4 regions of the Paenibacillus sp. FSL H3-0329 genome follow, and region 1 is predicted to be linked to each of the others. Evidence: riboswitches for the same ligand, from Rfam matches in the RefSeq annotation. Region 1 holds a riboswitch; each other region holds the start of a gene.
The links. A riboswitch is a leader RNA that binds a small molecule or an ion and turns the genes downstream of it on or off. The one in region 1 is predicted to bind cobalamin.
Positions count from the first base shown of each region.

Region 1 (8,222 bases):
TCTAAGGCGACATGAGCAACCGCTTCTCTGATCTCCGCTGTCTGCAGGGTAGCTTCTTTAATGGAAGTCTGAATCTCATGAAAGGCTTGAGATACCAGATGACTTTGAACTACGCCATTAGTGACTAGCTCAGTCCCCAAAGCCATGGATTCTACTGCGCTTTCGGTTTGCTTTTGAATATGTGTAATAATATCTGTAACCCGCAAAGAACTATTTCTAGTTGCTTCCGCCAGATTTCGTATTTCTCCAGCAACTACAGCAAATCCCCGTCCATGCTCCCCAGCTCGTGCCGCTTCTATAGAAGCATTGAGTGCAAGCAGATTCGTCTGTGTAGCAATACCGTTAATCGTTGTAATAATTGTATTAATCTCTTGTGACAATGTCCCCAGATTAGAAACAATCTCCTGACTCTGAGTTACACTGAGGTCAATTTCCTTCATCTGCACAATGATTTGATCTACAGCCTCTACCCCACGATCTGATGAACCAGAGACCACCCCCATAAGGTCTGACATTTCATAGCTGCTGCCCTCTACGGCTGCAATATCATTGGTCATTGCTTTTATGGAACGTGTTGTATTGTTAATGCTCTCTGTCTGTTCATCAAAACCCGCCGCAATCTCTCCAGAAGATACAGCGATCATTTGTGAAGCCAATGAGGTCTGCTCAGCACTAGCGCTCATCTCTTCCGATGAAGCTGACAGCAGTTCTGCACTCTCTGCAATTCCTTGCATCATCTTCCGCAAGCCCTGCAGCATATTGTTAAATGAACTGTTAATTTGGCCAATCTCATCCTTGGCGGTGTACGTTGCTATTACGGTCAAATCTCCATCTTCTGCCCGCTTCATTAGTCCTTGCAGTTCTTTAAGGGGTTTTGTTATCAGTCGAATAATTGCAATACTAATTACGAAACAAATCACCCAGGCGAACGTAATCATTATGGTATTGTTTACCCGCATGCTTTTAGCGGTTGCCATGGAATCTGAATTGTGTTCATCAGCATCTTTAAGCAAAGAATCACTAATTCCTTTAAGTAGGTTGATCATTTTTTCACGGGATTCGTTAAATTCGCCTGAAAATACTTTATAGGCCTCTTGATTATGATTACTATCAGCAATCTTTATAATGTTATCCCGCTGTGCACGATAATCTGGCAAAAAGGACTCATACTCTTTGATTTTACTTACAATAGCAGGATCATTATACTGAATCGCTTTCACCTTGTTCATAAGTTCATTATTATCCTGAACCTTCACTTGAATACTCTCAGAAAGTTCTTTGTTTTTGCTGGCATTTACGCTAATCAAACGCTCCAAAAGATAGGATTCAATAGCCCGATTATTCGTACGCATCTGCCCTACGTAAGAAACAGGCAATAAATTTTCATTATATGTCTCATTTGTTTTTTCGGCCATTCGGGTCATCGTGATGATGCCTATGCCCCCTACAACATTCACCATGATTACAGCGAATACCAAAAGCAACCCTATTTTGTATTTCACTTTCAAATTTTTCATCTACACTCCGCCTTCACATTATCTTATGATCTATCTATTTTTATCGGTCGGAAGGGCTAAGAGTTTGATGATTTTTTAAATATTGTGTCGAATAAAAGTATATATTGTCATAAAACGACTTTTCCAAAAAAATAAAAGGGCGGGCACCCGATCCGCTATTACTCCGAATCCCTGTGCCCGCCTAATTAATCATTCCTCTTCCTTATTCTCCAGAGGTATAGTACCAGTACAAAGTATCACTGTTCTGCAAAATATAACTGTCTGCACTGATGCTTGGATCAGCATCCCGGTTCGTTTTATACTTCCATCCGCTGCTTGGGCCTCCGTCAAATTCAGCCAATCCGTCAATAGATTTCACGTAGATGCTTCCAACGTTGCCGGATGATACTACCTTGGTGCCTAATTGACTGACTAGTAAGCTATAAGCCGTTTCGCCCTCTTTTAGAGCTACTGTTGTACTGGCTAGGATGGTTCCCTTCCGGCTATCTCCAATCACTGAAAGGGTAGCGGTAGCTTTAGCTGGAGCAATAACAGACGATCCAACAGTCAGAGACTGAGTATAACGCGCTACGCTCGGTACGCTGTCTTTAACATAACCGGTAACAGTCATTGTATAGCTATTTGCCGGGAGACCCCCCTCAACAACAGCTACACCTTGTTCATTCGTGATTACCTTCTTATCACCAATCGAAACCTGCACACCTGCAGCTGGTGAGGTAACCGGATCAGAAGTGAAGCTGTCCTGATTCCACACCCACTTTTTCTGGGAAACCTTTACGGTAAAAGCTTCATTAGCTTTTGGCTGCGTTGGGGAAAGCGCCACAGAATCTATAACCTGTGTATTTTCACCTGCATAATAGACAAGCACACGATCGGATTCCTGTAGTTCGAACGCATCCATACCCACACTTGGATATATCCACTCCCCGCCGCGTGATACTACGAAGCTCCACCATCCGTCGTAAGTACCTTGCGAAACTCCATGGATACCTGATACAAAGTTGCCATAAGACGATTTGGTGATATCTACTTTAAAATCATCGGTAGATCCTAGTTGCTGCAACGCTTCAAGAGCATTGGAGGCTTTTAAAGTCCCTTCACTAATCAATCCTTCCGGGCCTTCAACGGTAAGAGAAGCTGTTACATTCTTAGAAGTTACCTTTATAGCTTTTGTATATTTAGCAACCGTTGGCGCTTTACCTTCGCGGTAGCCAGTTACAGACAGTGTATAGTCACCTGCGGGCACATTTCCTGAGAATACGGCCTCACCTTTAGCATTCGTCGTTACCGTGTGAGCTCCAATTTGGACCTGAACACCCGCAGCTTTTGCCGTTACAGGAGAGGTAGTATTCGTAGCAGCGTCCCATTTCCACGTCTTACTAGTTACAGTGACAGTAAAAGAATCGCCCTCTTTAAGATTTTGTTTGGAAAGGGTAACGGAATCCACAAGTTTAGTGTCATCTCCGGCATAATAAACCAGTACCTGATCTGAATCTTTAAGTACAAAATCACTCATGCCTACATCGGGATTAATCCATTTTCCGTCACGTGATACAACATACATCCATCCGTCATAACCACCAAAGCTTCCAGCAGCAATACTTCCGATGCCAGTCACATAACTGCCCGAAGGATTCGTGATCGGCAAGTTCGTTTGAAGCGCCAGCTTCTCTAACGCTCCAAGTGCGTTGCCAGCATAGGCGTACCCTTGTGCCAACGTGGCCCGTGGTCCCTCAATCGTTACAGGAGCGTAGATGAGTGAGCTCTGAACGGAGGATTTGGAAAAATCGTATAGCTTACTGTTGCTTCCTTTATACAGCAAATTATACGCAACCAGCGCCTGAAGTCCTTGCTCTGTCGCCAGAACATTACTGCTTCCACCACGGCTATGGGTGAAGCTACCATCAGCTAGACGATAGCTAAGCAGGTTCTCCATTAGATCCACTTTGTTTTTGGTGTATTCTAATCCACTAGGATCAACTCCGAAGGATGCGAGTCCAAGGATTGCTTGTGCGCTACTTTCAGCACTGTCACCGTAACCCCCATGGCTATCTTGAGCTGCAGATAACCAAGCTACGGCTTGTAGCCCTGCTAAGTAGGCTTCGGGATTATTTTTATGTGCCGCCAGAGCCGTCAAGGTTATCGCTGTCATATCAGGCTCACTTGCGCCTGAGGTTAATGCAAAGCCCCCATCCGGATTCTGTTTGGAGAGAATCTCCGTAAGGAGCTTATCCGCCGTCCATTTCGCGTCACTTGGGATATTATATTTACCAGAATCCAGCGCAAGTAAAGCATATACCGGATTATTTAGCGTCTGTTCACTGAGCTTGCTGTTATTATAAATTTTCTCAATCAGATTATAGCCAGGAGTCGTTCCGTTACCAGCAAAGCTAGTAGGATCTGCACCAATCGCTCTCACTGCGAGCACGATTCGAGCATAATCGGTTACATTGGCGAAATTGCCAGCTGCATCCTTTACTTTTTTCTCAAGCTCTGAATGGTAACTGGCTGGCAGCTTATATCCTGCTTGCGCTAATCCAATAGCTTGCCAATCCGATTGCACGCCACCTTTCAAGAGATATTCTGCAGCCGCATAAGTCGCATCCGCAACATTAATCCGCTCCGCAGCAGTTGCTTCCAGACCGGAGCCAGCGCTCGCTTCTGCAAATATTTGTCCTGCCGGAGCAAGAGATGTTCCTAGAATTGAAATGACCATGAATAAGGCCAGCCCAAGTGCTACAAACTTGGAAGACATGATTTTCTTCATTGTTTAACCTCTTTCTGTATAAGAATGGGTACTGCTGGGAATAAGACGCATAACATAAAGACCGCCCCTTTGGAGGGCGGTCAGGGAAGATTACAAATCGAGGCTGAGGCGCTTGCTTCCTGCCAACAGTCCATCTGTATATGTTCCACATTCTTACCCCACGAAGAATAGAAACGCTCACGAAAAAGGCAGGTCTCCTGGCTGATGCTTCATCGCTGTTCTTCACCTTCCCACCCTACCTTAGGGGCAGTGGCTTATAGAAGAAAAACTCCGCACATACAGTGGCGGGACCGCGCCGGACTCTTGCACCGGACTTCCCTTTTAAGCAGACGACTAGATTGATAGAGTCTGCACCTTTTCCAGTATGTAGTATCTTATTTTGACATCCATAATCATATCTATTAATACATAGCATGTCTATAGAAAAGCTTAGTAAGGGCAGCAAAAAAATGAACAGCAATACGCCACCTGCCGGTAGGTATTGCTGTTCAGAAAGCTTGTTATTCGACTGTTCCTTCCGGACTTGCAGTTGGGGAAGGTTCAGCACTTGAATCAGAAGCTGGTGGAATATTAGGATCGGGATCTACGATCAATGTAAATCTTCCGGCTTTGATCATACTTTTCTCTAAAATTGTCGCTCCAGGCTCCAATGTAACCTCAACCTGATAGGAAGGTTGTTCCCCTTCAGTCACAGCTGTTGCGGAAGGCAACCCAGTGCTGTCCTCAGCATCAGAGGAAGGCGTAGGAGACGGAGATACATCAGCTACAGCATTAGTAGCATCTGCACCTTCTGCTGTTCCTCCAGTAGTGCCAGCGGCATCTGACTCGTCAGCGGCGTTTCTCTCATCCGTCCCATCCGTTGACGGCACTGGACAAGTCCCATTCGTAGCAGCGACCTTAAAGCTTTTATCTATCTCTGTAGACGAAGACATTAAACTAATCTCAGTCGGTTGAAACTGCACACAGTCATCTGCACTTGCGAAGGTGAACACCAATATGCTGCTCCCCTTATCTCCTTCGCCGCTCTGATCCTTCAAGTATACTGAAGCCGGAGGCAGCACATTGCCTGCACTCTGAACAGGGGTCGGCTCAGGGCTTGTTCCCGGCAGAGCCGTCTTCGTATCATCCGGACGCAGCATACTGAATACGATAATTGCAATAATCACCAGAATACCCGTAATGGAGCCGGAGATTAAGAGTCGAAATCGGCTGCGGCTGATCCAGCGCGCCAGCGGGGAAGCCAGTTGGGAGCGGGCTTCATTGTACACATTTTGCAGAGCAGGCCGAGCTGCCGCGACATAGTTCTTTCGGAATTCCCGATTCTTGAACGCTTCACGATCACTGCTCAGGAAATACTTCAGAATCGCCTTACGGTAACCCGGTTGCAGCTTTTTATTCGAAACCGTAAATAAAGGATTGCCTTGCGACCAAGCAAAAAACCGATAGATGATTTCTTTGTCGGAACCGGCTTTACGCTTTAACAGCTCCAGAAGCGCATCGTAATCCAGCGGACCCCCTTCACGCTGAGTTGTATAGTAAAAGGCTAGCGGAAGCCGTTCAAAGGGTTCTAGAACACGCGCCTCTTTTAGCAAACGACGACCCAGTAGCTGCACATCATCTAGTTCCTGCGGAGACAATCCTGTAAAAATCTCTTCATTTGGCTTCTCTTCACCAAACCAGCGGTAAGCGGCACGCAGCGCATTCTCTTTCTGCTTGCTAATCCTATCCAGTGGCGGCTGCCAATCGACAACATTACCATACCGTAAAAAAACTACCTCCAGAAGCTCCTCCTGCGTCATATCAGAAAGCGATAAGCGGTTCAGTAAGAATCTATCTGCTGAAGCAGCAAGATCCTGCATTAGGGAGAGTGCCTTAGGAGCAACTCCTGTTCCTTTGCGGCGATCTTTTTCTGCCTTATCTACAATTTCATGAATTTCCGCCACAGAAGCCACCGGATCATGCTCCAGCTGAAGCTTTTCTAGCAAATAATCCTTCACAGCATTTTGAGCAAAAGACTGCTCTAACGCCACTGGCAGGAACCGCCCCCAATGGAGCACAAAGCTCAGAATATCCGCAGATCTGGACGCCGCAGCTAGTCTTGATTCCATATAAGGCTCAAGTAGCTGCTTACGGAAATAAGTTTCAGACATCACGCGCTGGAAGTAAGCTGCACTTAACTCATCATTACTCTCAATGATCCCGTAAGCAGCACTCAAAATATCCTTGCGGCCCGCTTCCACACTATGAAGCATCCCATTGATGAAATAATCCACGATTCTGACCCTGTAATTGTGATCCTTAAGTACAAAATACTCTTTAAAGCATTCCATAATCGCCGGATCTGGCACATTTCTTTGCCGAATCAGATCAAATTCCCGGTCAAACCGTTCTAAGAAAATATCATTCAAGCGGATTCTAGAATGAATTGCACCGTCTGGCTTTAGGTATGAAAGCAAACCACTTAGCACCGCACTCTTGTTTTCCGTATATAAATGCTCGTTCCCTTGCTCAATCTCATAAAAGATAGCCAGCTCATTATAGAAAGAAAGAGATAGCTTGTGCTCAGGACTCTCTCCACGCAGAATCTGATCGGCGAAGCTTACGAAGTCGTTAATATCTCCTGGATTCAGCAGTAACAGCTTCCATACCAAATCAGCATAAGGCTGGCGGGACTCGCCAAAATCGACATTCCCCATCCGTCCGGAAGCCAAATCAAAGGTATAATCCTTCTCAATACTGCGGTCACCGGGACGAAGTGAACCTTTTTCCACAAAGCTAAGATGTATATATTTACGGCTTTGCGGTTCATTCGCATACGTAATCACGCCTAATCTACGGCGGAATTCATACGGCAGCACGCTATACAGAATTTCTGTAAGCTCCACCGCCCGCGCGGACAACTCGGTGATAGGTACGTTTAGAGCCACGTAGATTTTTTTCTTACCTGCTACAGAGAGCATTACCGCTTGCAATAACGCCTTGAATATCCCTTCATCAATCCCTAGCAAGCGTAAGCCTGCGATTGGATCCGGGCTGCGGTCTGTGCGAACAACTGGAATAGAGGGCAGCTCCGGCAAGGTTCCACCAAGCTCTCCAGTATAACGCTCTGCAAAATCAGCATGCAGCCAGTCTCCATAGCTCTGCACAATTTCTTCGGAACGTGAAGCAGGTACTACATAGTTATGTGCAAAAAAAGCGCTTCGTTGGCCTGTGAAATCGGCCGCTTGATAACGACTAAGCCCAATAACTGTATCCCCGTTCTCAGCATGAAATAGGTGCAGCGCACCAGGATATGCAGCCTCATCCTTCTCCCCACGCGCGGTTAACTCCGCAGGAGCATCGTAGAGGCAGAAGGGATGAAGGATTTTTTTCACAAAATTATTGTCTAGACTATCTGATTTCGCTACCGTATCGAAGCCTTCTGTGGAACGAAACACTCCGCGACGTTCGCGGGTGTACATCTGTTGGGCGATTGTTGACCCTGAGAAAACATTCACGGGCCGTCGCTCCCCTCAATATACTTCAGCTTATGCAGCAGCCAAATAAAAGGCTCGTCTACACGAATCGGGCTTACTACACCCTCAATCTTTTGATTCACAGGGTTGCTGCCCAACGCAGATACTGCAAAATAACCCGTATTCGCGAAATAAACATCCATTGTATCTTTAAAGGGTCTGTCCACCTTACCAATAAATCTGCGAATTTCCCCGTCGATATTATGAAACTCGTCCATGTTTAATGTTTTGCGGTGAACATAGTTATTGAACACATTGCTGTTAGACTTGATGTAATCGCCATCTTCATCCTTGAGTGAATGCAGCATATCACTTTTGGCAAGCACAACCGCTGTTGGAATGTCTGTTTTGCTCTTTTCCTGATAGGCAATAAAATCACCGAACATCGTCAGCACCACATCGCGTGGCTCGTCATATTGTGAG
Region 1 covers NZ_CP150150.1:1,039,936-1,048,157, reverse strand. The annotation lists gene NSQ66_RS04510 (methyl-accepting chemotaxis protein) at 1-1,517, opposite strand, end outside; gene NSQ66_RS04505 (DUF4430 domain-containing protein) at 1,720-4,284, opposite strand; cobalamin riboswitch at 4,454-4,657, opposite strand; gene NSQ66_RS04500 (hypothetical protein) at 4,785-7,781, opposite strand; gene NSQ66_RS04495 (hypothetical protein) at 7,778-8,222, opposite strand, start outside.

Region 2 (8,222 bases), 3.0 Mb from region 1:
GATTACGAAATCGCGATGGCCAAAATCAAAAGTCAGCTGCGGCGCGCCTACGGCACCTATGCCGGAGGGAATAATGAACGCACACTGAACGTTGCGGGAATGACGCTGGATGTAGAGCGGCTAATCCTTACCCGAGGCGAAGCTAAAGTGGACTTAAGCCACACGGAAGCCAAAATACTAGATGAGCTGATGCAAAAGTCCGGAGTCATCGTTACCCGGGACAGGCTGCTCGAAAAAATCTGGGATGATCAAGCCTTCGTGGATGAAAATACATTAAATGTATATGTTACCCGTGTACGCAAAAAACTTGCTGCTCTCGCTATCACAGATGGACTACAAACCGTGCGCGGTCAAGGCTACCGTTTGATTCCGAATTGGGGGGATGAGGAATGAAGTTGTTTTTAAGGGAACAGTTCCCCCTGATCGTGGTTTATCTAGCCCAGCTAGTCCTGATCACATTAGTGTATCGGCTGGATGGAGGCAGCGGTCTGAATGTAAGTTTATATGCCGCGCTGCTCAGCACTTGTCTACTGATTGGCTACCTCGCTTACCGTTATGTCACCAATCGCACGTTCTACGAACGTTTGGAGACAACGCCCTCCTCTCTCGATGAGGCAGGTGGCCCTGCACAGGATTCTCCGCTAGCCGTAAGCTTGCGAGGTTTACTGGGGTCGCAATTCCGCCTCTACAAAAATGATTTGCACAGCTACCGCCACAAATTAGAAGAACATATTCACTTTATTAATCAATGGGTACATGGCATGAAGACGCCGTTGTCTGTCATTCATCTGATCATTCAGGATAAGGATGGCCCTCCTTTTACGGCAATTGGTGATGAACTGGATCGTCTGAAAAAAGGACTGGATACCGTGCTTTATACGGCCCGTCTGGATACTTTTGAACACGATTTCTATGTGGAACGGCTGAATTTGGAGACCATCGTACGTGGTGTGACCTCTGAGCAGAAGCGGCTTTTTATTCGAAAAAGAGTTTTTCCAGCTATACAAATAGATGAGCAGATTACCGTAACTACGGATGAAAAATGGCTCACTTTTGTCCTTACGCAGCTGATTACGAACGCTGTACGTTATACGACTGAAGAGGGCAAACATGTTTTTTTTCAAGGGATGGTCACGGAAGATAAGCAGACTGTGCTTGAGATCCGGGATGAAGGAGTGGGCATACCAGCAGGAGATCTGCCGCGCGTGTTCGATGCATATTTTACCGGGGTGAATGGACGAACCTTCCAGGAATCTACGGGGATGGGTTTATATCTCGTGAAGCAGATCTGCGGCAAGCTTGGACATGAGGTGAGTATCCGTTCCGAAGAAGGAAGCGGGACCACCGTGCGGATTGTATTTAGGGAGCAGCATATAACAAACCTTACAAATGTGTAAGGGCATTGTAAGTTTCAGAAATAGCAGCCCATGTGTACACTTTGTATAATGAAGGCAATCCAGTCGAAAGAAGGAGAGGTAACACTTGCCCATTCTAGATGTTCATAATTTATCAAAAATATATGAGGGTAAAGTGTCCACTCAGGCGCTGAATCATATCCGCTTTTCTGTAGAAAAGGGGGAGTTCGTTGGCATAATGGGCCCATCAGGGAGCGGGAAAACAACGCTGCTCAACACGATTGCCACCATCGACCAACCGACCTCCGGTCAGATTCTGATCAACGGCCGAGATCCTAATCTGCTTAGCAGAAAAGAAAAGGCACTTTTTCGCCGTCATGAGCTAGGCTTCGTCTTTCAGCATTTTAATCTACTGGATACGCTCACTGTAGAGGAGAACATCGTATTACCTTTAACGCTTGCAGGTGCCCGTGTCCCAGAGATGGAGAGCAGGCTAAAAGAGGTCACTACCTTGCTTGGTATCGAACATTTACTGAAGAAGCGCACGTATGAGGTCTCAGGCGGACAAATGCAGCGGGCGGCTATCGCCCGGGCGATGATTCATCGTCCAGCGTTAATTTTGGCGGATGAGCCCACAGGCAATCTGGATTCCAAAGCCTCAGGGGAAGTCATGAATATGTTGACAGAGGTGAATAAGGAAGAAGGAGCTACGGTGCTGATGGTCACGCATGACGCAGTGGCTGCAAGCTTTTGCAACCGGGTCATCTTTATTAAAGACGGACGTTTCTATAGTGAAATGTACAAAGGCAGTAATAGAGGCGCTTTCTTCCAAAGTATTATTGATATGTTGTCTCTGCTTGGGGGAACCAGCCATGACCTTTCGGCAATTCGCTTATAGGAATGTAACACGTAATAAACGCAAATATGCCGCTTATTTTGTCGTCAGTGCTTTTTCGGTGATGATCTTTTTCGTGTGCGCTTTGTTTATTTACCATCCGGATATTTCAAAGAGCTTAATTTATAGTACGGCGGCTCATACGATGATGGTGGCAGAGGCAATTATTTATGTCTTTTGTTCTTTGTTCGTGCTCGTATCCGTTGGATCCTTCCTGCAGTCGCGGAAGATGGAGTTCGGAATTTTATTGATGCATGGAATGACGAAGAGACAGCTAAACACCATGGTTTTTCTGGAAAATATGATGATCGGCACCTCTGCCATCCTGACGGGTACCCTTCTCGGGTTACTTCTGGGCAAATTATTTCTGATGATCGGATCCACTTTTTTGGGAATTCCCCTGTTAACCTTTCATCTCCCATGGCAGGCACTTGTGCTTACGATCTGCAGCTTCGTGTTATTGTTTTTTCTGATATCGCTTTGCACCTTTGTTTTTATCGGCAATGAGTCACTGATGCGTCTGTTTCAGGGAGAGCGTAAGGCAGAAGAAGAACCCAAAGTATCCTTTGTATTATCTATTATTACTGCTGTATTGCTGATTAGTGGTTATTATTTGGCGGCTACTGCAAAAGCTGCTTCCGTAGAGAAAGTCATGTTTCCGGTCGTTGCAATTACGGTTATCGGGACGTATCTCTTTTATACCCAGCTAAGTATTTGTGTGGTTAAGCTGCTTAAGGACATTCGGCGCTTGTATTGGCATCGTACGAATATCATCACTTTATCGGGCTTGTCCTACCGCTGGAAAGAGAATGGCCGAATGTTTTTTATGGTGACGATTGTATCCGCAGTCTCCTTCACTTCAGTAGGGGTATTTGCATCGATACATACACTTTCCAGAGAGCTGAAATTGGATTATCCTGCAGCAGTGGGTTATGTAGCTAAAGGAAATCAGGCGGATGAACCCTTTGATCAGCATCTGAACGAAATTAAGGAAGAGCTCAAGACGCACGGACTCCCTTATGAAGCGCTTAGTATCCCGATTAAATATGCTGAGGTCGAAGCTCAGACTGGACCCGATCGCACTTTACGCCTTCCCTTGATTGCTTTTAGTGATTATAATCTCGCCCTGCAGCGTGCAGGTTTCACAACGGCTGAGCGTGCTCTGGTGGGCAACGAAGGTCTGGTGATGATTGGTTCACAGCGGGATCGCAGTTTAACAGAAGGCAGAGTAAAAGCGGTCTATTCCTTGCAGCAAGGACTTGCCATTAAAGAAATAGGTTATACCGCGCAAGTCCCCATTGCTGAATATTTATTGCCGGAGCTGGATGGTAGAGATGGCGGGGATTTTAGTGGTGTCGTGATCAGTGATGAGCTCTACAGCGCTATTGATCCCGTGCAGACGGATCTTTATACAGGTTTTTATGTAGAGGATTTTCCACAGACGGTAGGTATCGCAGATGATCTTGCCCATAAAGGCAAACAGTCCTATGAAAGTGATTCTCCGTATGCGATTGTGATCAGCGGCACGCTGTTTGAGCTTCAGAAAACATTGTATAACACAATGCTTTTTGCTTCATTGCTGGTGGGTACTGTCTTTTTTATCGCGGCAGGCAGCTTTCTTTACTTCCGGTTATATACCGATCTTGATCATGATCGCAATCAATATTCCACTTTGTCCAAGATGGGGCTTACGGATAAAGAACTCAATCGAATAGTCACAATTCAGCTCGCTCTATTGTTTTTTGTGCCGGTCGGAATAGCTATTTTACACAGTGTGTTTGCCTTTATTGCGCTTCAACGGTTGTTCTACTTATCTATCGCAACGGAGACAGGCGCGGTGTTACTCGGATATTTGGCTGTTCAAGGACTATACTTCTTTTTTATTCGCAGCCGCTATTTACGCAACCTGAAGAAGAACTTGATATGAGAAATGGGGGTAACAAGAATGCAAGCATGGATTACAGATTTTATGGAGCAGTTTGGTTACTTCGGTATTTTTCTGATGCTGGCCTTTGAAAATATATTTCCACCAATTCCTTCAGAAGTGATCCTGCCCTTTGGAGGATTTATGACCACTACGACGAGCTTAACGATCCCTGGTGTAATCATTGCTGCCACTGCTGGATCACTACTGGGTGCAGTAATTCTCTATTATATTGGCCGATTATTGGATGTGAGCCGGTTAGAGAAACTGGTTGAACGCTGGGGGGGCCTAATTCGCGTCACTAAAAAAGATATCCACAAGGCTGACGCCTGGTTTGATAAATATGGCTATTGGACTGTATTGTTTTGTCGGATGGTTCCTCTGGTCCGCAGTCTGATTTCGATTCCGGCGGGAATGTCAGGTATGAAATTTGGAGTATTTATGATCTTCACAACGATTGGCACATTGGGATGGAATTTGCTGCTTGTGCTTATTGGCGCGGCTTTGGGCGAATCCTGGGAAGACATTGCCATGTACATGGATGTGTACTCCAATGTGGTCTATGTACTAATTGCTGGCGGATTAGTTATTCTTGGGTTTCTGTACTTCCGCAAACGCAGCCGGAGAATGAACACTGAGGGCTAAGCGGGTGGAGGACTGATAATAGAAATGACTATTAAAAAGGAGGGAAACACATGGAGCTATTAACGATTATTAAAGCCATTATTTTGGGGCTTGTTGAAGGTTTAACCGAATTTGCTCCAGTATCCTCCACGGGTCATATGATTATTGTTGATGATATGTGGCTGAAATCACAGGAGTTATTTGGACAATATACGGCAAATACCTTCAAAATAGTTATTCAACTGGGTTCTATATTAGCGGTTGTTGTGATTTTTAGAAATCGATTCATTGATCTGTTGGGCTTAAGGCGTTTCAGCCGTAAGCAGTTGGATCCTGTAACAGAGAAGCTACCGCAGTTAGAGCAGGGCGGGCACCTCAAGCTGACACAGGTTCTGGTAGGGTTAGTGCCTGCAGGTGTGTTAGGTGTTCTGTTTAATGATTATATTGATGAGCATTTATTCTCTACCTCAACGGTGTTAATTGGTCTAGTGATCGGGGCTATATTAATGATTATTGCGGATCTGTTTGGGCCGAAGAAGATCAGAACTGAGAGTGTAGATCAGATTACATACAAACAGGCACTTGGTGTAGGTCTTGTACAGTGTTTTTCGTTATGGCCTGGATTTTCACGCTCGGGCTCGACGATTTCTGGTGGCGTAATCCTCGGGATGAGCCATCGTGCCGCTGCTGATTTTACGTTTATTATGGCAGTACCCATCATGGCAGGTGCCAGTCTGTTGTCACTGATGAAGAACTGGCAATATTTCACCATGGACGCGCTGCCGTTTTTTATTGCAGGCTTTATTAGTGCCTTCCTATTTGCGCTGTTATCGATGCGTTTCTTCTTAAAACTGATCAATCGTATCAAGCTCTTACCGTTTGCTATATACCGTATAATTCTTGCTGCTGTAGTATATTTCGTATTTTTCTAAGTCCGTTATAAGGAATCGATATAACAGAAGCCCCAGTAATCTATTGCAGATTGCTGGGGCTTTCACGTATGATGACATCAGATTAAGACACTCAAATGATGAATGATATCGGAGACAGGTGCTGACCGGAAAATAGTAATTCGGTAGGCTTAATAGGGAAATTCGGTTCGAAGCCGATGCGGTCCCGCCACTGTAACGGAAGAATCTCGAGCAACAGAGGTCACTGGCAATTTACTACTGCTGGGAAGACTGCTCAAGATGTTGACGCCGCTAGCCAGGAGACCTGCCTGTTTCAACAGCACTGCTTCACCTACGGAAGATAGGGAGGTGTTAGACGTTAACCATGGGTATATCATGGGCGTCTTTCCCTTTGACTTTTTTAGGGAAGGGCGCTCTTTTTTATAGGAAAGCAAGTAGTTTTGGAGTTTGAAATAAGAGATTGAAGAGGGAGTGTATCGAAATGACGAATAAGGTAAAAGTAAGCAATCTTGGATATCCGAGAATCGGAAAGAACCGCGAATGGAAAAAGGCACTGGAGGCATTCTGGCAGGGGAAAATAAATGAGGAGCAATTCCGCTCCGAAATGGCAGCAATCCAGCTGCAGCATTTGAAGACCCAGCAAGAAGCAGGAATTGAGCTTATTCCGGTAAATGATTTTACATTTTATGATCATGTGTTGGATGCGGCTGTTATGTTTGGAATCGTACCTCCACGGTATGCGTATGATGGCGGCGACATCGGGCTTGATCTTTATTTTGCAATGGCCCGTGGTAATGCTGAGGCTACTGCCTGCGAGATGACCAAATGGTTCAATACGAACTATCACTATATCGTTCCAGAGATCGGCACACAAACACCACGCCTGACTGAAAACAAACCTCTAGCGGCTTATCGTTTTGCTAAATCGCAGGCAGGGATTGAAGGTAAACCGGTACTTTTAGGTCTGTATACCTTCCTTAAGCTGTCCAAAGGTTACGCAGCGGCAGATATCGCCAAGATTGCTGCACGTTTTGTTCCAGTCTATGTTCAACTGCTACAGGAACTGAAGCAAGAAGGGGTAAGCTGGGTACAAATCGATGAGCCAGCGATTGTTACAGGCATAAGTAAAGAAGAATTAACACTGCTTAACTCGATATACACAGACATTGCCGGCTCCGTGCCGGGCTTGAATATTATTTTACAGACGTATTTTGAAGCTGCTGAGCCGCTGGAGGCACTGCTAGAGCTGCCTGTTCAAGGCTTGGGTCTTGACTTTGTGCACGATGGTGGAACGAATCTGGCTTCCATCGAACGTCTTGGCTGGCCGAAGGACAAATGGCTGGGTGCCGGAATTATTGATGGACGGAACATTTGGCGTTCCGATTTAGACGCCAAGCTGCAACTGGTAGAAAAGCTCAGCGTTCATGTACCGCTTGATCGTCTTATTCTTCAGCCTTCTTGCAGTCTGCTGCATGTCCCAGTCACCGTTCAAGGTGAAGTGAAGCTGAAGGCGACAGTTAAGAATGCGTTAGCCTTTGCCGATGAGAAGCTTAAAGAGCTTAGTCTGCTCGGAGCAGCCGTCGCAGATAAAGGAGAAGCTTCTCAAGCAGCGCTGGCCGCTAGTCGTGAAGCTATTGCAGCGTTCCGCGCACTACCTGAGCGTGGCCGTAAGGATGTGGCGGAGCAAGTGCTTGCACTTGCAGCTCTACCAGACCAACGCAGTCTGCCTTTTGCTGAGCGCTTAAAGGTGCAGCAAGAGAAATGGCAGCTTCCACTTCTGCCAACCACTACAATTGGTAGCTTTCCGCAGACAGTCGAAGTGCGCCAGGCGAGATTGAAATGGCGTAAAGGGGTCTGGAATCAGGAGCGTTATGATGGATTTGTTCGTGAGCAGATCGCGGATGCAATTACCTTCCAAGAAAAGCTAGGTCTGGATGTTCTGGTCCACGGCGAGTTCGAGCGTACAGATATGGTGGAGTTTTTCGGAGAAAAGCTGGATGGATACTTGTTTACTAGTAATGGCTGGGTTCAATCCTACGGTTCCCGTTGCGTTAAGCCGCCGGTGATCTACGCGGATATTGCATTTATACAGCCTATGACTGTTAAAGAAAGCGTCTATGCACAATCGTTGACGAAGCTTCCGGTTAAAGGAATGTTGACGGGCCCTGTTACTATCCTCAATTGGTCATTTGTACGTGATGATCTCAGCCGGGAAGAGGTAGCCAATCAAATTGCTCTTGCCCTTCGCCATGAAGTAAAAGCGTTGGAAGATGCAGGCATCGAAATGATTCAAGTGGATGAGCCGGCTATTCGTGAAGGACTTCCGCTAAAGGCAGAAGACCGTGAGCATTACCTGAACTGGGCAGTGAAGTCGTTCCGTGTTGCCACGAACCATGTGAAGGCTACGACACAAATTCATACGCATATGTGCTACAGCGAATTTAATGACATGATCGATTCAATATCGGCTATGGATGCTGATGTAATCTCCATTGAGACTTCACGTAGCCATG
Region 2 covers NZ_CP150150.1:4,885,400-4,893,621, reverse strand. The annotation lists gene NSQ66_RS21715 (response regulator transcription factor) at 1-393, shown strand, start outside; gene NSQ66_RS21710 (sensor histidine kinase) at 390-1,397, shown strand; gene NSQ66_RS21705 (ABC transporter ATP-binding protein) at 1,483-2,253, shown strand; gene NSQ66_RS21700 (FtsX-like permease family protein) at 2,228-4,177, shown strand; gene NSQ66_RS21695 (DedA family protein) at 4,196-4,819, shown strand; gene NSQ66_RS21690 (undecaprenyl-diphosphate phosphatase) at 4,870-5,730, shown strand; cobalamin riboswitch at 5,830-6,036, shown strand; gene metE (5-methyltetrahydropteroyltriglutamate--homocysteine S-methyltransferase) at 6,191-8,222, shown strand, end outside.
Region 2: another riboswitch for cobalamin. It lies ahead of metE (5-methyltetrahydropteroyltriglutamate--homocysteine S-methyltransferase); the one in region 1 lies ahead of NSQ66_RS04505 (DUF4430 domain-containing protein).

Region 3 (8,222 bases), 170 kb from region 1:
TCGAAACCAGTGGGCTCCTTCTTCACGCTTGAGCAAGCAGAGGAGATGAAGCGTGCCAAGCCAGATTGGGTCATCATTGAGGATTCAGGTCGTGGTTACCGCCGTGTTGTTCCATCGCCTAAGCCGATTGATATCGTTGAAAAGAACGTCATTAAATCACTCATTGAGACGGGTTATGTGGTGATCGCTGTTGGCGGAGGCGGGATTCCTGTGATCAAAACCGAAAATAATACCTACGAAGGTATCGATGCGGTCATTGACAAAGACTTTGCTACAAGTCTGCTGGCCGAACAGATCGACGCAGAATCGCTGATCATTACAACAGGAGTTCCTCAGGTATGTGTAAATTTCGGTACGCCTGAGCAGAAGGCTCTTGAAGAAGTTACAGCGGCAGAAATGATGGTATATGCGGAGCAGGGTCATTTTCCTGCTGGAAGTATGCAGCCTAAAATTGAAGCAAGTCTTAGCTTTTTGAAAAAGGAGGGACGTAGAGTTATCATTACTAATCCGGAAAATATGAAAGCTGCGATGAGCCAACAGGCTGGCACACATATTGTAAATTAATATGATCTTATTTATCTCATCATTTCATGGAGACCGCCACTGATCTAAATCAGGGCGGTTTTTTGACATGTTCATGAATTGTTACTCAACTGCTGCTTTCAGATGGCCATATTCTGGTGAATAAAAGGAAGATAAGAGGTAAAACTATGTCCACTATATAAAAAAGAATACATTAAAATGCGGGGGTAAAAGATGAGATCGAATAAAGGAACAACACAACGTTTTACCAGGGCTACAATTCTTTGTTGTATTTGTGCATGTACGGTATTGTTAAGTGGATGCACTAAAGCAGCGGATGAGACTCAAGTGGCTACTCCAACGGCTCAAGTAGAAACCACAGCACCTTCTGCAGAAGCTACTACACCTGCGCCTACGAATAACGCAACAGAACAACCCATGACATCTGCGTCACCCGGTTCAAATACTGGGGAACTTCCAGAGGGAGTGAGCATTCAGAGAGTTATCAAGGATGTTTCGTTAAAAGATAGCTATCATAAAAAGGTTGAACTGTTAAGCGACGGTGGCAAGCGGGTTACCATTACAGATCCGAATCAAAAGATTGTTTTGCAGCAGATTGAATATGACGGAAGGATCACTGCGGTTAAGGATAAACAGATTACCGTTCAAGTGGAGGGCGGTAAAGAGCAAACCTTAACGATTCCTGATCATATAGTCATTGAAGATGAAGACAAGCTCGGATTAAATAATGGCGTTGAAATCGAGTGGACGGTAAATGCAGACGGACAAATCGAAAGCGTGGAACTGGACGATTAAAAATTTACCGAGGTGACTGGATGAAATTTCTAATCGTACTTGGTAGTATTATTGTTCCCATTGTCATGCTGATGTTACAAGGTAAATCGATAAAGTGGCGTATGGTATTTAATGTTGCTTCGGTCTTAAGTGCGATTATCTTTGGAAATATTTCCGCTTTGGCGATTTACGAAATATTAAGGGATCATGCTGTATTTATGACCTCGATCCATGCGATATTTTTAAATCCAATGTTTCTTATTACCGGAGCCTATCTTGGCGTTTATTTAATTTATCGGTTGATGATAATTTCGTATGACGAGGTTTATATGTGATGGGTACAATACAAATAGGGGTGTTCCCGCGTAGGGACACCCCTATTTGTATTGTTAACAGGACAGATGCTTAAGAGGACTTTCCTACAACGTTTGCTCCGCTCTTCGTGATCTTGTAGGTGATGATATCACCATTCCAGAAGTGGAATTTTAGGATAACCTCGCCGTCTTTAACATCTTTAAAGAACGCGGGAAGCAGCTTGATTTCTTTAGTGTTATAAGAAGGTGAGAAGGTATTGCCGAATTCCTTAAATGGAGTCCAGTCCTGCGGACCTGCATTGCCACCAGCGGTATATACAGCTTCCATTGTGGCAAGCTGGTTACCATTAAAGGTGGTCGGAATGGCAAAGGATTCAGTCGTGCCTTTTGCATCGCTTAATTTAGCTGTGTCATACACAATCACCTTAAGCCTCCACGCAACACCCTTGTTGAATTTCAGAGTCAGCACGGCATTTTCACCGTATTTTTGGGAAGCTGTGAGCTTTTTGAGTTGGCTGGCTTTGAGGATGAGCTCCTCACCATTTAATGTGTAATCTTTACCTTTGGTCAGATATTTTCCGTTGGCACTAATGGTGGTTAGCTTATTGCCGTTCAGGTTTAGCTTAACCTTGGTATCTTTGATTTGTGCACCTTTTTTTAGGTAGACCAAATCGCTTTCGGTGCTGGAGGAACGCTCCTTCAGACCAGACATTAATACATTGTGGAGTTCAGGATCAGACCACTTATAAGTTTTACGGTTGAAATGCTGCCCGTTATCCCAGAGCATGGAAGTCATTTTCTTTTCTTTCAAATAATAAGTCAGATACTCGAAGAATTTAAGCTTCTCGCCCTGTTCAATCACACCCGTGTCTTTATCGAAACCTAATAAACCAAATTCGCCGACGATGACAGGGATGCCTTTAGCTACAAATGTATTGTAAACGTTATCAAAAGTTTGAGTGATATCGTTTTTTGTATCTTTTTCAAATGTGGTGTAGCCGGCAATGTTCACACTAAAAGGCCAGAAGCCATAGAAGTGAACGGTCGCAATAATATTCGGATCGTTTAGAGCCGTAATCGTCTTATAGAGATGATCCATTCTTGTTTGTGTAGGTGAAGACTCTAATGAAGGCAATACAAGTGGGCGGAGGTCGTTTTTCCCACCGGATTTCCGCACGATCTGATAGAAGGAGTTATTGAGTTCAGTAAGCATTTGCTCCATTTTTGCTTCGTCTGTGCTTCCACCATCGGTGAACCGAGGTTCATTTATGCTCTCGAACATCAGCTTATCGGATTTGTCCTTAAAGCGATCGGCAATTTGAGTCCAGGCTGCATTATAACGCGCCAGCGTTTCATCGTGTTTTTCTTCCATATGGCTTACCCATAGCCAGGAATCATGATGGACATTAATCATGACATAAAGCTTGGCGTCCAGTGCCCAGCCGACAACTTCTTCCACACGGTCGAGGTAGGCTTTTTCTAGGGTATAGTCTGGTGCCGCACCCATGTGAGTATCCCAGGTCACAGGAATCCGAATACTTTTATAGCCTTGAGCGGCGATCTTTTTAATAAGTTCTTGGGTCACACGAGGATTGCCCCAGGAGGTTTCGTCCTCACCTGTAGCATCTAAAGTATTACCGAGGTTCCATCCGGGCTGCATTTCGTCTACATAGGATTGGATCTTACTCTTTGGCGCTGCCTTAGCTTGTTGCTCATCCTTAGTTGCAGCTGCAGCCATGGATGAGAACAGAGAGAGCAGAAGAGCGGTGACAAGTGTCAATGATAAGAAGGATTTCTGGATTCGCGTAGTCATTGAATTCTCCTTTGTGAGATAAATTTAGGATGCTTGGACCTGGCTTTGACGCTGTACTTGGTGGTTAGATGAACACGAACACCTCCAATGTTATTTTTGTAAACGCTTTCTGAATATACCCTAACATAGAATTCACTCAGCGAGTACCTTACTAATTTGTGGCAAATTCATATAAGAATTAGTGATTTAAATTAATTTTCCCCACAGTTGGATAAAGAAATTATTTAAATATCCCTACTCGTAGAAATTGGTTATTCAATAGGATTATCTCTAGCTGCCCGTTATACAAAAAAGAAATATAACATGACAAAAGCATATATATTAGATATGATGAAGCATGAAAATTTAAAATTAGAAATAGGTGCCAACTATGATAGTTGCGGAAGTACAATCATAGATTGGTTAAATGGAAAGCGGGTGTGAATCCCGCGCGGTCCCGCCGCTGTGAAAGAGGAGTCCTTGCAAAATGCCACTGGGAAACTGGGAAGGCAGCAAGGGTGATGATACTTGAGCCAGAATATCTGCCTTTTTCTGTTACACCATCAAACTCTACGATCGATAGAGAGGTGCTTGAATAGTGTTTGCCAGCTAGTATTGTGGTTCACTATCTTAACCTCTTGACGTTTATGTTGAGTGGTTTTTTTGTGGTTATAAGAAAGTTTATTCTGTTTTTTTATCATAGGTATGAAGGGAAGGGTTATGGAAAAATGAAGAAAAATAAGTTTTTAGCGTGGTTACTCATTGTAGCTGTATTTATTACGACATTCTCTACAAGTGTTATCCCGGCTCAAGCAAATGGAGCAAGCTCTACTCTTAAAGGGTACGTAACTGTAGCCGTAGAGAAATTCACCGTAGGCCAAGGGTATATTAAGGAACCTATTAAAGTTCCGATTTATGAAGGCGATAATGGCGCATCTTTAATAACACGTGCGCTAGGAGATGGGAATTATAGATATTTAGGAAATATAGATAGTGGTTTTTATTTATCAGAAGTTAAAGATAGTGGCAGAAGCGAAGTCAATATTCCACAATATATTTTAGATATGATTTCAGCTGATGGGAATACAGTCGGCACTAAAGCAGACCCAGAGTGGTTAAGTCAGTTTGACTATACTTCCATGTCGGGTTGGATGTATGCAGTAAATAATGTGTTTCCTCCGTTTGGGATGACCGATTATAAGCCTCAAGACGGTGATATCATTCGAACTCAGTTCACCACTTATGGCTATGGTTCTGATCTTGGCGGCTGTGGAGAAATCCCAGTTCAACTTGCCAATAAGGATGCTTTAACTGCGGAAATCGCCGAGATTAACAGTGACCCTAATAAAGAAACTATTTTGGACAGACCAGTAGTACAATCGGCAGTTTATCAAGCCTATTCCGTGCTCGAAAATATGGCAAGCTCTCAAATAAGTGTAGATCATGCGCTTGTAGGGCTTAACCATGCATTAGATATAGAACCCCCTGTTATTACTGTAAGTGGCATACAAGATAAACAGGAAGTATCTAATAAAGATATAAGCTTCAAAGTAGCTGTCACAGACAATGTATATAGTGACATCATTCCAGAAGTGAAGTTGAATGGTGTTACTTTATCACCTGCGAATGGGGAGTACAAAGCTTCTCTGAATTCAGGCAGTAATGCAATTACTGTAACGGCTCTTGACGGAGCTGGAAACAAAACAAATGTAACTTATCAAGTTACTTACAAACTGGAAACTACAGTTGCCGTCAAACAACAGTTAGATAAAAGCCTTGCCTATATTCTAAACACTGTAAAGAATCCGTCGTTTGGTACAGGTAGTGGAGAATGGTCGATTCTATCTTTAGCACGGGCGAACTATACAGTGCCTAACGGTTATTACGATCTTTATTACAACAATGTAGCAACAAAAATAGCATCGATCATTAAAGAGGATGGAAAACTCGACGCCAATAAAAGCACAGAGAATTCCAGAGCGATTCTAGGGCTTACCTCTATCGGAAAAGATATCACAAATGTTGCGGGATATGATCTGAGAAAAGCACTCGCTGATTATCAATATATCCAAAAGCAAGGCAATAATGGTCCGATTTTTGCTCTGATTGCGCTAGATAGCCATAACTATGAGATCCCTGTAGTTGATGGAGTTACAGAACAGACCACAAGAGAAAAACTAGTTCAGTACATTTTAGATAAAGAGGTTAAAAAAGGTACAGCAGAAGCTGGTGGCTGGGCATTAGGCGTAACCAAAGCCGATGTCGATATGACTGCGATGGCGATGCAAGCTCTTGCACCTTATTATGCAACCCGAGATGATGTAAAAGCCGCCGTGGATCGGGCCATCCAATGGCTGTCCGATAACCAAAACAATCAAGGCGGATTTACAAGCTGGGGAAGCACTAGCAGCGAAAGTATCTCACAGGTAATTGTGGCCTTAACTGGTGTAGGCGTAGATCCGCACACTGACACTAGATTTGTTAAAAGTGGAAATTCGCTTATTGATGCATTGCTTAGCTTTGCTGCACCTGAGGGTGGATTTAAGCATATCCTCACAGGCAAAGTAGACAATATGGCAACGGACCAAGGTACGTATGCACTTGTGTCTTATGATCGTCTGATCAATCATAGCAGCCGTCTCTTTGATATGAATGATGTGCAATTAGAACAACCTACTACTGTTGTAGCCAAACAACAATTAAATAAAAGCCTTGCCTATATTCTAAACACTGTAAAGAATCCGTCGTTTGGTACAGGTAGTGGAGAATGGTCGATCCTTTCTCTGGCACGGGCGAACTATACAGTACCTAACGGTTATTACGATCTTTATTACAACAATGTAGCAACGAAAATAGCATCGATCATTAAAGAGGATGGAAAACTCGACGCCAATAAAAGCACAGAGAATTCCAGAGCGATTCTAGGACTTACCTCTATCGGAAAAGATATCACAAATGTTGCGGGATATGATCTGAGAAAAGCACTCGCTGATTATCAATATATCCAAAAGCAAGGCAATAATGGTCCGATTTTTGCTCTGATTGCGCTAGATAGCCATAACTATGAGATCCCTGTAGTTGATGGAGTTACAGAACAGACCACAAGAGAAAAACTAGTTCAGTATATTTTAGATAAAGAGGTTAAAAAAGGTACAGCACAAGCTGGTGGCTGGGCATTAGGCGTAACCAAAGCCGATATCGATATGACTGCGATGGCGATGCAAGCTCTTGCACCTTATTATGCAACCCGAGATGATGTAAAAGCTGCCGTGGATCGGGCCATCCAATGGCTGTCCGATAACCAAAACAATCAAGGCGGATTTACAAGCTGGGGAAGCACTAGCAGCGAGAGTATCTCGCAGGTAATTGTAGCCTTAACTGGTGTAGGTGTAGATCCGCACACGGACGCTAGATTTGTTAAAAGTGGAAATTCGCTTATTGATGCACTGCTTAGCTTTGCTGCACCTGAGGGTGGATTTAAGCATATCCTCACAGGCAAAGTGGACAATATGGCAACGGACCAAGGTACGTATGCACTTGTGTCTTATGATCGTCTGATCAATCATAGCAACCGTCTCTTTGATATGAATGATGTGAAAGTGGAACAACCAGAAGAACCTGGGCCTGGGCAACCAGAGGGTCCGAAAGAATTTCCGTTACCTTCTGGGGAGAACCCGAAAGTTGAAATCCCAAATGACGCTAATGATTATATCGTTCCGATCAGCACTGGAGATAGCAACAAAGAAATCACAGTAGCTATTCCGGAGGGAAATCAATCGAAGGTTAGTGTCAATTTACCAAGTAACAGCGACCTTCCTCAGATAGAGGCCATAAAAGGTAACGTATCTGTAGTCATTCCTAAGGGTGCAAAAGTTACAAGTGGGGATGCCTCTGCAATTGAACTGATTTCAGCTTTAACCGGTGGAGAATCTGCACTAAAAGATAGTGTGAATCAGATTATTCCCGGGGACAAGAAGCTTGATAACATTCTTCAAACATTTTCCATGGGTGGTAGTGCAAGAGTAGAATTCAGTCAATTTATTACGTTAACCTTTAAGGACCTTAAAGGAAAAGATGCAGCTTATATTCAAAATGGCACTCCTCATGCCATTCAAAAATTTGCAAGTGATGACTTAGGTTTTGCAAGCGGTAAGTCTGAGTATGCCTATGATAGTGGAAATGATTTAATTGTAAAAACCAATCACTTCACTGACTACATTGCTTATGCTTCCAGTGCAGTACAAACACCTGGCGGCGACGGTGGTAACGGTAATGGCGAAGGTAATGGTAGTGGAAATGGTGAAGGAAATGGCAGCAACAATGGTGGCGGAACCACTCCATCGAAACCATATGTAATCCTGTCCGTGGATAAGCTTACGATTAATAAGGGATATGTTGTTCCATCTGTACAGGTAGAGCTACAATCTGGTGACACAGTGTGGTCTGTACTAAAAAGAGTGCTGGATAGCCGCGGTATCGACTATAGAGATTCCTGGAACAGTGACTTTGGAAGTGTGTATGTTGAATCCATAGCTGGTGATGGGGAATTTGACCATGGCAGCGGCAGTGGATGGATGTATAATGTGAATGGGAAATATCCTAATTATGGTGCATCTTCATATGACCTAAGTGCCGGGGACAGAATTCAGTGGCGTTATACTACGAATTTGGGTGTGGATCTAAATGCACCGATACCAACGATGAGCCCAACCCCAACGCCTAAGCCTGGTGCTACTCCGGCTCCTGGTGGGGGAGCTAATCCGGAAGGCAGTGGTGATCCAAATGTGAGTCCATCTCCA
Region 3 covers NZ_CP150150.1:870,410-878,631, forward strand. The annotation lists gene arcC (carbamate kinase) at 1-564, shown strand, start outside; gene NSQ66_RS03820 (hypothetical protein) at 757-1,338, shown strand; gene NSQ66_RS03825 (hypothetical protein) at 1,359-1,652, shown strand; gene NSQ66_RS03830 (cellulase family glycosylhydrolase) at 1,723-3,444, opposite strand; cobalamin riboswitch at 3,787-3,988, shown strand; gene NSQ66_RS03835 (S-layer homology domain-containing protein) at 4,152-8,222, shown strand, end outside.
Region 3: another riboswitch for cobalamin. It lies ahead of NSQ66_RS03835 (S-layer homology domain-containing protein); the one in region 1 lies ahead of NSQ66_RS04505 (DUF4430 domain-containing protein).

Region 4 (8,222 bases), 520 kb from region 1:
AGTGCTAATAACAAATGTATAAGCGTCTCTTTCATCCCTGATACCAGGGGAGAGGGGCGCTTTTTGCATTATATAAGCTATAGCAAAAAGGCCATCTCACTAAGAAAGTAGAGAATGGCCTCTTTTTTATATAGGGATTGTATATATCCGGTCTTACAAATCGTCGAATCCGTTATCGTCGCCAACCTTACCATAGTTGCGGGACTTGGCTTCGAAGAAGTCAGTTTTGGTAGCATTAAGCGCATCATCGGAGAAAGGTTTGATCCAAGGCATACAGTTAACGTCAACACCTTGGTAAGCTTTTTCCATACCCATCAAAGTCAGACGTTTGTTCGCTGTATATTTGATGTAGTCGCTAAGCTCGTTAAGATCAATGCCACGCACGTTAGTAAGTGTGTAGTAAGCCCAGTTGGTTTCGAGCTCTACCGCGCGGTCGATGGTACGGTATACGTAATCCATGTTTTCTTTGGTGTTCAGCTCAGGGAAGTCTACGAGCAGCTGCTTAAATACTTCTGCGAAGAAGTAGCAGTGCTGATTCTCGTCACGTTGAATATAAGAGATCATTTGGCTGGTCGCCATCATCTTCTGGTCACGGGCCAGATTGTAGAAGAAGGCGAAAGTGCTGTAGAAGAAAATCCCTTCCAAGATGAGATCTGCTACCAGCGCATGGAAAAAGGTCTGTCTCGTAGGGTTATCACGGAACTCTTGATAAATATCAGAGATAAACTGATTGCGTTCCAGCAGGACAGGGTCTTTTTTCCAATATTCAAAAATTTCCTTCTGCTCACTCTCCGACACGATAGAGGATAGAACATAGGAATAGGATTGGTTATGCACCACTTCTTGCTGCCCGATAATAGCGGAGATAGCTTCCAAAGAGGAATCGGTGAAATAACGCTTCACGTCGCTCACGAACATCGTCTGCATCGAATCCAGCACAGCGAGTAGGGAGATATTAATCTTAAATACGCGTTGTTCCTCGGCATCCAGCATCGGGAATTGTTGCGCATCCTTGGACATTGGAATTTCATCCGCGATCCAGTGATTAAGCAGCAGCACCTTATACAGCTTGTACATATGAGGCATGCGAATATCGTTCCAGTTCAGAATACCTGAGCATTCACCGTCGATAATGCGTGTCGATTGATTAGGTGCTTCAGTATTAAAAATCTTTTGTAATTGCATTTCTTATCCCTCCATTTTTTGCGCGGGTAATCTTTCTTTGGTGTCTTGTTCATAGAAAGACGGTGATGGAGTAACGGAGAGGAAGTTTGGAGCTGTAGGAGCGTCAGCGTTCGCCCGAAAGCTTTCCGTAGGAAAGCTCGCATCGAAAGCATATGCTGTCATCGGATGTCATCCGCTAATAGCGGTAAAGATCAAGACATCTGATGACAACAGCGGCCGGAAGCCCAAACATTCCTCGCAGTTACGAAATTCATCATCGTTTTTCTATTCAGGGCACTAAGATAATTAGCTAGCGCAAGATTCACACTCTTCTATAGTCAAAGCACGGCTACGCACATAATAAGTTGATTTCAAGCCGCCCTTCCAGGCATTCAGATGCAGTTCCAGGAACTCGGTAGCCTTGATGTCAGGACGAACATACAGGTTAAAGCTTTGGCCTTGATCGACGTGACGCTGGCGAGCAGAAGCCATGCGGATCGACCAGTTTTGGTCAATTGTGAATGCTGTCTTATAGTACCAGATCGTTTTGTCGGACAGATCCGGTGCTGGGTTAGCGATCTTATAAGTTGTTTTCTCTTCATAGGATAGCAGTTCATACAGCGGATCAATGCTGGCGGTGGAGCCGGCAATAATCGATGTAGATCCATTTGGCGCAATGGCGAACATCCAAGCGTTACGCACGCCGTCCTTAGCTACTTCTTCTTGCAGCTCGCGCCATTGCTCAGTCGTTACATATTTACCTTCTTGCTCACCGCTAACATACCCGCGGGAAGTGAAGTATGCGCCAGTCTCCCAATCGGAGCCAGCAAATTTCGGATAACGGCCTTTTTCACGGGCAAGCTCCATGCTCGAACGAACCAACAGGTAGTTGATATGTTCATATAAATGATTGTTATATTCTACGGCTTCATCGGATTCCCAACGAATGCCCTTGAGTGCCAATAGATGATGCAGGCCGAATGTGCCAAGACCTACTGCGCGGTACTGGCTGTTCGTGTATTGTGCCTGCAGAACTTCAATATTATTAATGTCGATTACGTTATCAAGCATACGGACTTGGATCGGAACAAGTCTTTCTAATACGCCAGCTGGAATCGCCCGTGCCAAGTGAATCGAATTCAGGTTACAGACTACGAAGTCGCCAGGGATTTTGGAAATAACGATCCGGGTCTGGCCATCTTTAGTTACTAATTCTTCTTGTTCAATTACTGTTGCAGACTGATTCTGCATAATTTCTGTGCACAGGTTGGAGGAGAAAACCATACCTTGATGACGGTTTGGGTTGGTCCGGTTCACGGTATCACGGTAGAACATGTACGGTGTACCCGTCTCTAGCTGTGATTTCATAATCCGTTTCATGATGTCGATCGCAGGAACAGTGATCCGGGATAATTCCAGGTTCGCTGTAGCTTCAGCATATTTTTCACGGAAAGTACCTTTGCCAAGCTCTTCATCGTAGAAATCTTCCAATCCTAGTGGACGGCCATTTTTATCAGTCCAGCCCATGACCTTTTTCACTTCATGAGGGCAGAAGAGGTTCCAGTGGCTGCGCGATTCTACAGCTTCCATGAACAGGTCAGGCAGGGAGACCCCGTGGAACACGTCATGTGCACGCATACGCTCGTCACCGTTGTTCAGCTTAAGATCAAGGAAAGCGAGAATATCTTTATGGAATACATCAAGATATACAGCTACAGCACCCTTACGTGTGCCCAGCTGGTCTACGCTGACTGCTGTATTGTTCAACTGGCGAATCCAAGGGATTACGCCGGAGCTTGTGTTCTTGTGGCCACGGATATCCGAACCACGTGCCCGTACTTTTCCAAGGTAAACGCCGATGCCGCCACCCATTTTGCTTAGACGTGCTACGTCTGTATTGGAGTCAAAGATACCCTCTAGGGAATCGTCTACAGTATCAATAAAGCAGCTGGATAGCTGTCCAGCGACCTTTTTGCCGGCATTAGACATTGTAGGTGTAGCAGCAGTCATGTAGATGTTGCTCATAGCCCAATAAGCTTCTTTTACAAGCTCAAGACGTTTCTCAGCTGGCTCACGGTGCATCAGGTACATGGCAATAATCATATAACGTTCTTGTGGAAGCTCCATCACACGGCCGTCAAAATCATGCGCCAAATAACGGTCGGATAGCGTAAGCAGACCGATATAGTCAAACAAAAGGTCGCGTGTATAATCGATACACCCACCTAGTTCGATAATTTGTTCTTTGGTGTAATGACTTAGAAGTTCTTCGCGATAGATTCCTTTTTTCACGAGATCCGTAATTAGTGGATACAATTCACCGTAAGGCTCTTCTGGATAAGCTTTGTAGCGGCGATGAACAGCAGCTTTTTTATAAAGGGTTGTCAGAAGGGCGCGGGCAGCTGCGAACTTCCAGGTAGGCTCTTCTTTTGTTACAAGCTCTAGAGCGCTCATGGTGAAGGCGTTGCTGATTTCTTCTCCGCTTACCGAGTCACGACGCAGTTTGGAATTCACTCCACGCAGCAAAGTTTCTTTATTTAGTTGATCGAGACCTTCCAGAATACGGTCAGCGTAGACGGAAAGACGGTTCTCATCAAAAGCCAGTTGGCGATTATCCGGTTTTACTACGAATTGCGGCATGGTTAGTTCATCCCTTCTTATTTCAAATTAATTTTCAATATCAAAAATTGATATATTATAGCGCAGCAGGCTGCCACAGAAAGACCTCCGAGCCGTTCATGCTGGCCGGAATGTCGATAATGCGTTGGTTGGAGCTTCCCCGGTAGAGAAGCGTAGTATCTTTCAGTTCTTCTACAAATCTTCCATCTATTAACACCTGACACTGCTTAAGTAGATCCCATTCCGGCGTACCGGGAAGGGCTGTAAGTTCTTCGTACGTATAACCACTGTAAATCCAGATTGAGAAGCCTGGCAGTACAGCGCGAAGCTCATGAATGAACCCCAGCAACTCTTCTGCTGAGAAAAAAGGATCGCCGCCTGCCAGTGTCAGACCATCCAGCAAAGGGTTAGCGGCGATTTCTGCAATAATTTCATGTTGTCGTTCTAAGGTGAAGACTTCTCCATATTTAAAGTTCCATGTCTCGGGATTAAAACATCCCGGGCAACGATGGCGGCAGCCGCTGAGAAAGAGGACGGCCCGCATGCCCTCTCCCTCGTTAATCGACTCCGGATAGTAACCGCAAATATTCATAGATGCTTAACGCGATCCCGTACTTCAGCTTGTTTGGCGGCATTAAAGCGGGTCTGATAGTCGCCGGTTAAATAACCTGTAACTCTGCGCAAACGGCGGATGTGCACGTCATTCTCATGTGCGTTGCAGGAAGGACAGTTTGTCCCAATTACGCCTTCGTATCCACAGCTGGAGCAGCGGTCAATCGGATGGTTAATGCTGAAATAGCTGACCTGTTGTTCGAGCGCATATTTAATGATTTTGATAAAAGCCGATGGGTTGTTGCGGGCATTGCCGTTTAATTCGACATAAGAAATAGCCCCGGCATTGCAATATTCATGGAAAGGAGCTTCCAAGCTGATCTTCTGAGCAGCACCCAGATCGAAGTATACAGGGATGTGAAAAGAGTTCGTATAATATTCACGGTCGGTTACGCCCGGAATGGAACCCAGTACCTTGCGATCAACTTTTGTGAATTTACCGGACAAACCTTCTGCTGGAGTTGCGAACAGAGTGATGTTGAGATCCAGTTCCTCACTTTTCCGATCGCAATAGTCCCGCATATGACGCACAATAGCCAGCGCCTTGGCATGAACTTCCATATCCTCGCCATGGTGTTTGCCGTACATAGCTTTCATACATTCCGCCATACCGATGAAGCCAAGAGACAGACTGCCATGCTTTAGCAGATCGCCTACAGTGTCATCAGGTGCAAGATGCTCGCCGCCTTCCCAGACGCCTTCTCGCATCATGAAATCGGAAGCTTTAGCTTTTTGTGCGGTTTGAATGTGGAACCGATGAAGAAGTCCTTCCAGCGCAATATCCATATAATGATTTAGATCTTCATAGAAGCCAGCTTCGTCTGCGATGGTACGTCTGCCTGTTACTGTGCCGTGTGCCAGACCTAGCCGAACCAGATTCAGTGTATTAAAGGAAAGGTTGCCCTTTCCAGAGCAATGATTACGACCAAAACGGTCACCGAGCACTCGGGTTCGGCAGCCCATTGTAGCGAACTCCGTATCAGGATCACTTGGATCATAATACTGCAAGTTGAGCGGAGCGTCCAGATTAGCGAAGTTTGGATATAGTCTGCGCGCAGAACATTCAGCCGCTTTTAGGAACAGTTCATAGTTAGGATCGCCTTGTTGTTGATTGATTCCTTGCTTGCATTTGAAGATTTGAATCGGGAACACTGGTGTTTCTCCGCTGCCAAGTCCGTTCATAGTTGCTGTTAGCAGAGAACTGATCACAAGCTGACCTTCTGGTGAAGTACAAGTACCGTAGTTGATGCTGGTAAACGGTATTTGTCCACCGGATCGGCTGGACATGGTATTCAGATTATGTACCATACTTTCAGCCGCTTGCAGGGTTTCGATTTCGGTTTCCTTTAGTGCAAAACGGAACGCTCTTGGATATAACTCCGCCAGATCGGTCCGGCTCATCGTAATCTCGCCCAAAGATTCATCAGCTTGTCCTTCTTCAAAATAATCCAGACCCTTGCGGAACAGCTTGGCGAAGGATTTGGTTACATAAGGTGCCAGATCATAGTCGAGTTTATTGGCGGATACACCACCATATTGAGCATTTTGCTGGGATTGGAAAATAATCGCTACCAGAGACATAGCAGTCATTATTGAGTTCGGAGGACGAACGCTGCCGTTGCCGGTATTGAAACCTTCACGGAGAAGTTTATCAAACGGGATAAAAATACAGTTCGTCGTTCCAATCGCGTATTGATCCAGATCATGCACATAGACGACATTGTCATCAATAGCCTGCACTAGCTGCGGCGGCATCGTAAAATTGCGGGCGTACCATTTTGAATATTCACTGCCGAACTTGCTCATTTTACCGGAGAAACTCTCTCCATTCAAATTGGCATTCTCGCGCAATAGGTCCATATCCCGACTGTCGATAATATCCCGGCCTAAATCAATGAGCTCTTCTAAAAGAACTTCCCGTGCATTTTCTACTCCATTAAATTGTCTCTCCAACAACGTCATTGTACAGCTCTCCTCTCAGTATAAAAGAAAAACATCTATCATCAAATCCATATATCCATAGGAAGTTGGACTGCCATAAGCAGTCGTATATTTGTTCTGATTACATAAAAAAAGCATCCCCTACCCGAGGATGGCAGAAAATGCCCGATGCGTTATGTAAATATCCACACGGATATTTGCAGAGGTCTCTACGTAGATGACCGCATGCGGACACCATCCCTGTTCCTCGCAGGCATCAATAGTTGGTGTCGTCGAAACAGGTAGGTCTCCTGGCTTCCGTGGGATCTCTCGGCGCCTTCCCAAGGGTGTTCCTAACCCTCAGTGGCATCTGCCGGGAGATGTGGATTCTCAAGCTTCCCAGAAGCTTAAGAAGGCCATCCGGTTACAGTGGCGGGACCGCAGCGGATTCTCACCGCGCTTCCCTATTAAGCTCTAAATCCGGTTAAGGATCAAAGCGCCTGTCTCCACTATATTTTGTTGTCGTTAGATAAAAATAACCCAAGATGTTGTGTTTGTAAACAGTTTTTTAGAAAACCCGCGCGGGGAGCGGGTTCTTTAAAAGTACTCCACAAATGATCCACAGGCTGTCCATAAGTAATCCACAATTGATCCACAGGGAGATGCGAAATGATTCATAAATTGTCCGAAAAGATGCCACAAAGAGTCCATAAATATAGTGCAGATGACCCTAGAATTTGCGCATGAGAAAATACTCTTAGCCCAAAGTCATATTTTGGAGTAATCAGAAGAAATAGAAGAGATAAGGGAGGATAATCTTGCTTAGTTTGTGACAGAGCGGTGGAATTGTTACAATGGAAGAAGATAGGTACTATAAAATTTCGAGGAGGTATTCTCATGCCTATTGCTGAAGTTACAGTTATTCCAATTGGAACAGGCAGTACCAGTCTTAGCAGCTATGTTGCGGATATGCAGCGGGTGCTGAAGACAGTAGAAGGGATTACATATGAACTTACGTCCATGGGGACGATCATCGAAGGGCCTCTGCAACGCATTTTTGCCGCGGTAGAAGCTTTGCATGAGTCTCCTTTTGCCGCAGGTGCAGAACGTGTCTCTACCTCACTTAAAATAGACGACCGCCGCGATAAACCCTCCACTAGCCGTGGAAAGTTAGAGTCTGTGGAGCGTAAGCTACAGGTGGATTAGCAGTTTAGGAGGGCGGAAAACAGGGAGAAATAGGCTTGCGTTTCTGGCTGAAAGTTGTATAATATTTTTTGTTTGACAGAAAAATCAGCTTTAAGCTGGTGTAGCTCAGGGGTAGAGCAACGCACTCGTAATGCGTAGGCCGGGGGTTCAATTCCCTTCACCAGCATCCCAAAAAACCATACGTGGCGCGGATTTCCGAGGTTTCGGGACCGCGTCATTTTTCATTAAATCCCCTGGCTTCTAACATTCTTCTAAAAGATAAGACATGGCGAAATCGCTAATGAAAACGGTATGACTAGTGGTCACTGTCGAGCAGATGGAAGGTGTGTCGCAAGCTGACAGCAGTCAGAATGAAGGATGGTGGAGGAGGAGCAGCATAAGCTGCTTTTCTCTTGCGGGGGCAGATTGGTTAGATGGTAATTACTATAAAAATAAAAAAAGACACCACAAGGTGTCTTAGTACAGATACTTTTCGCTCGAATTTCACGAGCTCGTCAGTGAACTGAGTTCATAAGCAAGACTGGCTACGGCTAACAGATGAAGAGATAAAGTAATATTAATGTTAAAATGTGCGGTAATATTAATTTTCATAGATAACCACGCTCCTAAAGTATAAATACACATAAAGAAAACTTTATAAAGCGCTTGGCCTGCCATCATCAGTGCCAGGTAGCCATCCTGTACAGACGCCTTAGCGTTTC
Region 4 covers NZ_CP150150.1:517,823-526,044, forward strand. The annotation lists gene NSQ66_RS02295 (ribonucleotide-diphosphate reductase subunit beta) at 154-1,185, opposite strand; gene NSQ66_RS02300 (ribonucleoside-diphosphate reductase subunit alpha) at 1,471-3,804, opposite strand; gene nrdG (anaerobic ribonucleoside-triphosphate reductase activating protein) at 3,860-4,375, opposite strand; gene NSQ66_RS02310 (anaerobic ribonucleoside triphosphate reductase) at 4,372-6,357, opposite strand; cobalamin riboswitch at 6,599-6,834, opposite strand; gene NSQ66_RS02315 (MTH1187 family thiamine-binding protein) at 7,213-7,521, shown strand; tRNA gene NSQ66_RS02320 (tRNA-Thr) at 7,616-7,687, shown strand.
Region 4: another riboswitch for cobalamin. It lies ahead of NSQ66_RS02310 (anaerobic ribonucleoside triphosphate reductase); the one in region 1 lies ahead of NSQ66_RS04505 (DUF4430 domain-containing protein).